DNA from 3 places in the Lactobacillus sp. C449L genome. Region 2 is predicted to be linked to each of the others. Evidence: predicted binding sites of a transcription regulator. Region 2 holds the regulator's gene; each other region holds the start of a gene.
The links. Region 2 encodes HrcA, which represses chaperone genes, less so after heat shock. Its sites were predicted from a motif close to TTAGCACTCNNNNNNNNNGAGTGCTAA; they were not measured.
Positions count from the first base shown of each region.

Region 1: a site for HrcA is predicted at 1,778-1,804, ahead of AC2JF9_RS05095 (ATP-dependent Clp protease ATP-binding subunit). Genes of this name have one in related genera too.
Region 3: a site for HrcA is predicted at 1,349-1,375, ahead of AC2JF9_RS02705 (ATP-dependent Clp protease ATP-binding subunit). Genes of this name have one in related genera too.

Region 1 covers NZ_JBWXGA010000002.1:366,583-369,870, reverse strand. The annotation lists gene AC2JF9_RS05100 (AAA family ATPase) at 1-1,619, shown strand, start outside; gene AC2JF9_RS05095 (ATP-dependent Clp protease ATP-binding subunit) at 1,840-3,288, shown strand, end outside.
Region 2 covers NZ_JBWXGA010000001.1:144,575-147,862, forward strand. The annotation lists gene truB (tRNA pseudouridine(55) synthase TruB) at 1-438, shown strand, start outside; gene ribF (riboflavin biosynthesis protein RibF) at 458-1,390, shown strand; gene hrcA (heat-inducible transcriptional repressor HrcA) at 1,514-2,563, shown strand; gene grpE (nucleotide exchange factor GrpE) at 2,576-3,157, shown strand; gene dnaK (molecular chaperone DnaK) at 3,176-3,288, shown strand, end outside.
Region 3 covers NZ_JBWXGA010000001.1:570,652-573,939, forward strand. The annotation lists gene ptsP (phosphoenolpyruvate--protein phosphotransferase) at 1-671, opposite strand, end outside; gene AC2JF9_RS02695 (phosphocarrier protein HPr) at 671-937, opposite strand; gene ykzS (protein YkzS) at 1,052-1,243, opposite strand; gene AC2JF9_RS02705 (ATP-dependent Clp protease ATP-binding subunit) at 1,415-3,288, shown strand, end outside.

The DNA of each region.
Region 1 (3,288 bases), on a different contig from region 2:
GCCAAGGCTATCGTATTGATCCGAGTCGCTGGGATCAGTTGGTAGCTGGAAAAAACATTGTAGAGGCTGAGCAGCTAACTTTGGGCGAATTGAATAGTTATATGCAAGAGATTCTGCGCTGGTTACCAGCTGACATGCAAAATTTAGCTGAAAACCTTACCGGAGAATTAATGCACCAAGTTAAGCCACTGATAAAATTAGGATTAGATTACTTGAGCCTTTCGCGCCAGGCCAATACCTTGTCTACGGGCGAGTTGCAGCGAATTCAGCTGGGTCGGACATTACGTACGGAAACGACTGGGGTGCTTTATGTATTAGATGAACCTTCGGTTGGTCTTCATCCTGATAATGTTGCCGGCCTGATTGACGTTTTTCACGAACTGGTCAATCAAGGTAACTCCCTAGTAGTTGTTGATCACGAAGCTGCTATTATTGGAGCAGCTGACTGGATTGTTGAAATTGGACCAGGATCTGGTTCGCAAGGTGGTAAAATAATTGCTCAAGGTACGCCAGAGGAGATAAAACAGGATAAAAACTCGTTAATTGGTCCATATTTAAAGGGGGACGCATCTCTCTACGTGCGTTCATGTGCCCAAAAAAAGCAAATTTTTACTGAAGGCAAAGTCGCATTTACAGTAACAAAGCGGTTTAACTTGCAAAATGTTCATTCTGAAATTCCAATTGGCCGTTTGACAGCCATTACTGGTTTTTCGGGTGCTGGTAAAACTACACTGATTCTCGATTCACTAGTGCCGGCATTAAAAGCACAAAAAGATGGAACAGCAGGTCCTGATTGGGTAAAAGACTTGTCTAACAGTGGAATCAAAAATGTAATTAGTGTTGACTCTGCACCTGTTGGCAAAAATCAGCGCTCAACGGTAGCAACTTATACTGATATCATGGACAATTTGCGTAAGCTATATGCCAGTCGGCCTTTAGCTAAGAAGCTGAAGTATCGAGCTTCTCATTTTTCTTATAATAATAAAGAGGGTGCTTGTCCTGCGTGTGGAGGCACGGGAGTTATTTCCCTTGATATACAGTATTTGCCTGACATGGTAGAGACATGCTCAGTTTGTGGAGGTCGGCGATTTAATCAGAGTGTGTTAAAGGTTAAGTGGCACAATTTAAGTATTGCAGATGTACTAGATCATTCAGTAGACGATACGCTAAAGCAAAACTTGTTTTCTGATCAACCAAAAATTGAAAAAACAATCACAACTCTACATGATATGGGACTGGGTTATTTGCATCTGGGTGAATCAACGCCAGCACTTTCTGGTGGCGAGGCACAGCGGCTGAAGTTAACTAGTCATATTCACCGTCAGCAAAGCGGTAGTTTATTCGTCTTTGATGAGCCAACCGTGGGATTGCATCCATACGATGTTAGGACATTGCTGCAGGTCTTTCAAAAGTTGCTTAATCAAAAAGCAACGATTATTGCCATCACCCATGATTTAGATATTATGGCAAACAGCGATTATATGATTGATATGGGACCACGTGGTGGCAAACAAGGCGGAAGAATTACTGCTTGTGGTTTACCTGTGGATATTTCTCAAAAGAGCACGAGTTTAACCGCTAAATATTTATGCGAGCACTTTAATTTATATCAAAAATAAGAACAATTAAGCCTTGTTGTTGAAGCTAAAAACGCTGCAGCAGCAAGGCTTTTTAAATAGATAAAGGCAAATTCACAAGTTTTGGAAATAAATGTGGAAAAGTTAAACAAAAATGTTGCATTCTGTGGATAACCTGCTACAATAATAGATGTAAGGAATTAGCAGTCGACTTGTTCGAGTGCTAATTACTGAAAATTTACCTAATAAGGGGTGTATATGTATGGCATATTTTGACAACGAATTTGATAATCTTTTTAACGAACTAAACAGTTCTTTCTTTAATAATGATAATAGTGGCTCGATTCCAGTTCATTATTCGAGCATGAACATTTCTCCACAAGATATTCAACAAAATGGTCAAATGAATGGTCAGCCTAAGAAGGAAAAACCAATAGGTGTAGACCTAGTTGAACAAGCTAAAAACAATAAATACGATCCAGTAATTGGACGTGACGAACAAATTCAAGAAGTAATTGAAATTTTAAGCAGAAGAAAAAAGAACAATCCGGTTTTAGTTGGACCTGCGGGTGTTGGTAAAACGGCAATTGTTGAAGGTCTAGCGCAAAAGATTGCCCAAGGCGATGTTCCTGACAAGATGAAAGACAAGCATATTATTGCGGTTAACATTAACGATATGGTTGCCGGTTCTAGTCTTCGTGGTAGTTTTGAAGAGCGCCTGAAGAAAGTAATCGATGAAGCAAAGCAGAATCCTAATATTATCTTGTTCATTGATGAAATTCACAACATTGTTGGTGCTGGTTCAACAGATTCTGAAAACAATAGTGGCGATGCTGCTAACATTTTAAAGCCAGCCTTAGCTAGTGGTGACTTGAACCTAATTGGGGCAACAACTACTAGTGAATACCGTAAAATTGAAAACGATGCTGCTTTAGCTCGTCGGTTCCAACCAGTTCAAGTTCCTGAGCCTTCAACTGAAGTAACAATTAAGATTTTGGAAGGTCTTAAAAAGAAGTACGAGGACTATCACCACGTTAAATACAGCGATAGCGCACTACGTTTAGCTGTTGAATTGTCTCAAAGATATATTCAGGGTCGTTATTTACCAGATAAGGCGATTGACTTAATGGATGAAGCTGGTGCTAAGAAGGGTCTTGACTCAATTCCAAGTGATGAAGCTACTTTGCAAAAGCGAATCCAGAACTTAGAGCATGAAAAAGCAGAAGCAGCTAAAAATGAAGACTATACCAAAGCTAGTGATTTAAAGAAGAAAATTGCAGAGCTTCGTGATAAGGCAGAGCATGTTGATGATGCGGCTACTCCACGAGTAACAGATCAAGATATTTACGCTTTAATCGAAGCTAAGACCAAAATTCCAATGAGTGAGTTGCATGCAAGTGAGAGTCAAAAGAACCTTGATTTAGCTGAAAAGCTGAAGAAGGCAGTTATTGATCAAGATCATGCAATTGATGTTATTACGGATGCGATTGCCCGTAAGCAAGTTTTCAAAGACAATAATCGTCCAACTGGTTCATTTTTACTCACGGGTCCTACTGGAGTCGGTAAAACTGAGTTGGCTAAACAGCTAGCAATTCAATTATTTGGCGGTGAAGATCACTTAATTAGGCTGGATATGTCTGAATACCAGGATCAAATGGCGGTTAACAAGTTAATTGGTTCTGCACCAGGCTATGTTGGCTATGGTGAAGGC
Region 2 (3,288 bases):
ATTAAGTCTGAGCCTATTTTTGATCAAAATAGTAACCAAGAAACGTTTGATTTTGAAATTGAATGTAGTAAAGGAACTTATGTAAGGTCACTAGTTAATGACTTGGGCGCAAAGCTTGGCGTTCCGGCAGTTATGCAAACATTGAGACGGACAGCTAGTTCCGGCTTTAACCTTAGTCAAGCAGTCAAGCTAGACGAGATTATCAATAATCCAGCAAAAGCAAACGAATTAGTTCAACCCATTGATACCTTTTTTAAAGACTATGATCAAGTTAACTTAAATCAAGGACAATGGTTAAAGGTTAAAAATGGCAATTCAATCGTTTTGAAAACGGATGCAAAAAGCATTGCGTTACGGTACAATAATAGCATTAAGGCAATATACCAGAAAGATAATGCCGTTTACCGACCATTTTTAATGTTGTTGCAAAACGAATAGGTGGAATGAAGGTTTTATTGTGCAAATTATCCATTTAACTTATCCAATTAAAAAAGAGGTATTCCAAACTAGAATTATTTTAGTTTTGGGCTTTTTCGATGGTGTCCATCGCGGACATCAACATTTAATTAGAATAGCGAAGGATAAGTCGGTTGAAAAGCATCTTCCCTTAGTGGTAATGACTTTTGATCGCCATCCAAAAGAAGTTTATCAAAATACTGATGTAACTTATATTGATAATTTAGCTGAAAAAGCTTATAAGATGGAGAAACTTGGAGTTGATTTTTTAGTGGTGATGCACTTCAATAATCAATTTCGTAAACTAGCGGCTCAAGAATTTGTCGATAATATTATTGTGAAGTTGAAAGCAGATACAGTTGTCGCTGGTTTTGACTATACATACGGTCCTAGAGATATTGCTAATATGGCTAATTTCCCTAAATTTGCTAAAAACAGATTCAAGATTGTTGACGTTCCCAAGCAATCATATGAGGGGCAAAAAATTGGTTCAACTGAGATCAAAAAAGCGATAACTGCGGGTAATATGGGTCTTGCTGAAGAATTGCTTGGTGAACCATATGTAATGTCAGGAACTATCGGTCATGGACTCAGGAATGGTCATAAGCTTGGATTTCCAACTGCTAATCTAGTATGGACAGGAAGTAAAGTTATTCCTAAAGTAGGAGTTTATGCTACCAAAACCAAAATTGATGGTCAATGGTACGAGTCAATGACAAGCGTCGGTTATAATGTAACGATTCATGATAGTAAAAAAATCTTTATTGAATCTAATCTGTTTGGTTTTGATGAAGAAGCATACGATAAAGATATGGTCATTGCTTGGTACAAATATACCCGTGGTGAAATTAAGTTCGACAACTTAAAAGATCTGAAAAAGCAGATGGAACAAGATGAATTGGAAATAAAGAAATATTTTGCTGAAAAAGGCTAAAACTCAGCAATTAAATTTATTTACAATTTTTTTAGCACTCAGCTTGACATTCTGCTAAAAGCTAGTATCATAATAATTGTTAGCACCGAAGAAGTATGAGTGCTAAAAGTGAGGGCGATGTTTATGTTGACCGAACGTCAAGAATTAATTTTAAAAACAATTATTAACGATTTTACGCAGACACACGATCCGGTCGGTTCTAAGACTGTCATGAATCAACTGCCAATCAAGGTTTCGAGTGCAACTATTCGCAATGAAATGGCTGTTTTGGAAGATAAAGGTTTGCTTGAAAAAACACACCTTTCGAGTGGGCGAGTACCATCAACTGAAGGTTATCGTTATTATCTTGATAACTTGCTTGAACCTTTGCAGATTCCATCTTCTGTTTATGAAAAAATTGGAAGTCAGTTGGATCAACCTTTTCATCAAGTTAATGAGATTGTTCAAGAAGCTGCAAAAATTTTATCTGATTTAACCAATTATACAGCTTTTGCCGAAGGTCCTGAAAGTAGTGCTCTAACTATTACTGGTTTTCGAATTGTACCACTGTTTAGTCGTCAGATTATGGCAATTTTAGTTACCAGTGACGGCAATGTACATAATCAGGTTTATAGTTTGCCGTATAATGTATATGGTGATGAAATCGAGAAAGCTGTGCGGATGATTAATGATGAGTTAGTTGGAAAGACTTTAGATGAAGTCACTCCATCCTTGCTCAATAGTACGTTGGGGAAGAGACTCACTAATAATCATGCAACGGAGTTAATTGATCTAGTAGAAGATGTTATTAATGATGCTGCTAGTGAACAGATGTATGTTGATGGGCAAATTAATTTGCTTAATAACACGTCTTTAGCCGATGCATCTAGTTTGCGCTCATTATACGAACTGATTGACCATAATGATCTGATTTCTAGTATTTTGGATGAAACTGCGACTTCTCAGGGTGGCAAGTATCCAATTCGGGTTAGTCTGGGTTCAGAATTGTCAAATGACTTGTTAAAAGATTATAGTCTGCTTACGGCAGAGTACAGCGTCGGCTCACATGGTAAAGGAGTAATCGCTTTACTTGGCCCTAACAATATGCCTTATTCGCAAGTAATTAGCCTTTTAGAGTATTTCAGAAACGAATTGGCTAAAAAGTTACTCGAATATTATGGTAGATTTAAGTAAAGGAGGTTAGCCGTGAGTAAGGATAAATATATTAGCGAAAAAGATCTTAATAAAGAACAGACTGAAGAAAAATCTAAGTCGAGTAAAAAAGCTAAAGTAGACACTATGGCTGACGAAAAAAAATCCCCTGAGAAACAAATCAAGGAAGAATTATTAAAGGCACAAGAAGAAAAGAAAAACTTGGAAGATAAGTTTTTACGTAGTCAAGCGGAAATACAGAATATGCAAAACCGCTATAATAATGAACGTGCCCAACTAATAAAGTATGAATCGCAATCACTAGCTAAAGATGTTCTACCAGCTATGGACAATTTAGAACGAGCTTTAGACACTGAAGTTGATGATGATGCTTCAAGACAGCTTAAAAAGGGAGTTCAAATGACTCTAGATGCTCTAGTTAAAGCGATGAAAGATCATGGCATTAGCGAAATTGACGCTGAAGGTGCCAAATTTGATCCTAATTTACACCAAGCTGTTCAAACAGTTGAAGCTGAAACTGATGAACAAAAAGACCATGTTGTTCAAGTATTACAAAAAGGATATTTATATAAAGACCGTACATTAAGACCAGCAATGGTTGTTGTTGCACAGTAATTGAAAGGAAGATTATTAATGTCAAAAGTTATCGGTATTGACCTCGGAACTACTAACTCTGCAGTTGCCGTTCTTGAAGGAAAAGAACCAAAGATTATTACTAACCCAGAAGGGAATCGTACCACTCCATC
Region 3 (3,288 bases), 430 kb from region 2:
CCGTCAACAACCAATGGCTGACCGCTTTCAACGTCTTGAGTTATTGATTCAGTACCAACAACAGCTGGCAGTTCAAGCGAACGCGCCATAATTGCAGAGTGGGCAGTTCGTCCACCGATATCAGTAACAAAGCCCTTAACGAATTTCTTGTTTAATTGCGCAGTGTCACTTGGCGTCAAGTCGTGAGCAACAACAATAACCTCGCGGTCAATGGCTGCCGGATTAGGTAATTCCTTACCTAACAAGTGAGCCATGATTCGCTTTGAAACATCGCGAACATCAGCAGCACGTTGTTGCATATATGCGTTATCAGTCATACCTTCAAAAATCTCAATAAATTTTTGAGAAGTTTCATCAAGCGCAGCTTCACTATTAATCTTTTGTTCCTTGATTTCGTTTTCAATGGCCCCAGTGAATTCTGGATCATTTAAAATCATCAAGTGAGCTTCAAAAACTTGAGCTTCGTCTTCACCTAAACTCTTCTTCGCGCTATCACGAATTTGTTCAACTTCAGCGATTGAAACTGAAACTGCTTTTTTATAGCGAGCCAATTCACTTTCAACATCACTCACAGTAGTTTTTGAAAACGAAAGATCCGGTTCAACCAAGAGGTAGGCTGGAGCTACAGCAATACCATCACTTGCAGCAATTCCTTTTAATGTCTTGGTCATTATTCAGCCAAACCCTCTTTTTTCATTGTTTCAGAAATAGCGTTGATTGCATCTTTTTCGTCGTCGCCATCAGCACTAATAGTAACATCAGCATTTTTACCAACACCGAGTGACATAACACCCATGATTGACTTCAGGTTAACTGACTTGCCGTTGTACTCCAAGTTGATGTCTGAACCAAACTTTGAAGCTGCTTGTACTAATAAAGTAGCTGGACGAGCATGAATACCTGTTTCTGCAATAACATGAAAATCGCGTTTTTCCATTATAAAATATCTCCTTTGAATTGAAAAAATCAAACCGGTAATAAATACCTATTCGTGTATTTAGACTATCATTTTTTTGTGAAATAGACAACAAAAATGTAACAGTTTACATCATTAAAGTTCTGACTTTGACTGACTGTAAACTATTTTTCCACCACGTAGAGCTTTACCAGTTATGTTCTGTCGTTTGCCAAAAGATCTCAAGGCAGCTTGGAAGTCAAATGCTTTATCTGGCTCAACTTCATAATGATCTAATTCTCCATTTGCCAACTGCTTGAGAATTTCTTGATAATCCAAATATACCACCGTTTCCTAAATACACTAACCTGCATTGTTCTTAGCAAATTCCGGCTTTTTGCCAAGGTCAATTTTAGCATATTTGGTTCTTACAAAAAATAAGTTTTTTCAGTTTTAGCACTTGCATATTGCGAGTGCTAATTATATAATTTAATCATTGAAAAGAAAGGCGGTAAAATAATGCTTTGTCAAAACTGTCAAAAGCGACCTGCTTCTATTCACCTGTACGCAAAGGTTAATGGGCAAAGCCGCGAAATTAATTTATGTCAACAATGCTATCAAGAACTTAAGCAACAAGGAAATATTAATATGAATAATGAAAACAACGGACCCTTCGGTGATCTCGGTGATTTCTTTAGTTTCAACGGAAATAACGGAATGAACGGCAATCCAAATGACCCTGGTATGAATGGTGGCAATGGCACACCTAATGGCGGTGGCAATAACCGCTCCCTACTTGATCAATATGGAACCGATTTGACTGCTCTAGCTCGAAAAGGCAAAATTGATCCGGTTATTGGACGCGATAAAGAAATTGCTCGAGTAATCGAAATTTTAAATAGAAGAACTAAAAATAATCCAGTTTTAATTGGTGAAGCTGGTGTAGGTAAAACTGCAGTTGTAGAAGGACTTGCTCAACAGATTGTTGACGGATCGGTACCTGCGAAATTACAAGATAAGCGCATTGTTTCACTAAATGTCGTTTCACTTGTGCAAGGAACTGGCATCCGGGGACAATTTGAACAACGTATGCAGCAATTAATTAAAGAATTACAAGACCATAATGATATTATCCTGTTCATCGATGAAATTCACGAAATTGTCGGGGCTGGTAATGCTGAAGGTGGTATGGACGCTGGAAATATCATTAAACCAGCTCTTGCCCGTGGAGATCTGCAATTAGTCGGTGCTACTACTTTAAATGAGTACCGCGAAATTGAAAAAGATTCCGCATTAGCACGTCGTTTCCAACCAGTTGACGTAAAAGAGCCTTCAATAGCTGAAACAATTCAGATTTTAAAAGGTATTCAAAAGCGCTATGAAGATTACCACCATGTCCACTATACTGACGACGCAATTAAAGCTGCAGCTGAGTTATCTGAGCGCTACATTCAAGATAGATTTTTACCCGATAAGGCAATTGACTTATTAGATGAAGCTGGATCGCGCATGAACTTAACTATACCTTACGTTGATAAAGAAAAGGTAAAAGAACGAATTGACGCTGCACAACAGTTAAAACAAGAATCTTTGAAAAACGAAGACTATGAAAAAGCCGCATATTATCGCGATCAAATTGAGAAGTATAGCCAGATGAAGGATCAAAAAGTAGATCCTGACAAGTCACCAACGATTACTAGCAAAATTATGAACAAGATTGTTGAAGAAAAAACTGGGATTCCGGTTGGTGACTTGCAAAAGCAAGAAGAAAATCAATTGCAAAATTTAGCAACTAACTTAAAAGCCCATGTAATTGGTCAGGATAAGGCCGTTGACAAAGTGGCACGCGCAATTCGGCGCAATCGAATCGGTTTTAACAAATCTGGTCGGCCGATTGGTTCATTCCTCTTTATTGGGCCTACTGGTGTAGGTAAAACTGAACTTGCTAAACAACTTGCTAAGCAAATGTTTGGGTCTGAGGAAGCGCTAATTCGGATTGACATGTCAGAATATATGGAGTCTTATTCAGTTTCAAAATTAATTGGCTCGGCACCTGGCTACGTTGGCTACGAAGAAGCTGGACAGTTAACCGAACAGGTTCGGCGTAACCCGTACAGTTTAATTTTACTTGACGAAATTGAAAAAGCTGATCCTTCAGTAATGAACTTATTCTTACAAATTTTGGATGACGGTCGTTTAACCGATTCACAAGGTAGAACCGTTTCTTTTAAGGATACAATCATTATTATGACTTCAAATGCTGGTCAAGGAATTAAAGAAACTAGCGTTGGTTTCACCGCTGAAAATTCTACTGAGAAACCAGATTCCGCCAGAGCGTCAATGAATCAATTTTTCAAGCCAGAATTTTTAAATCGCTTAGACGATGTAATTGA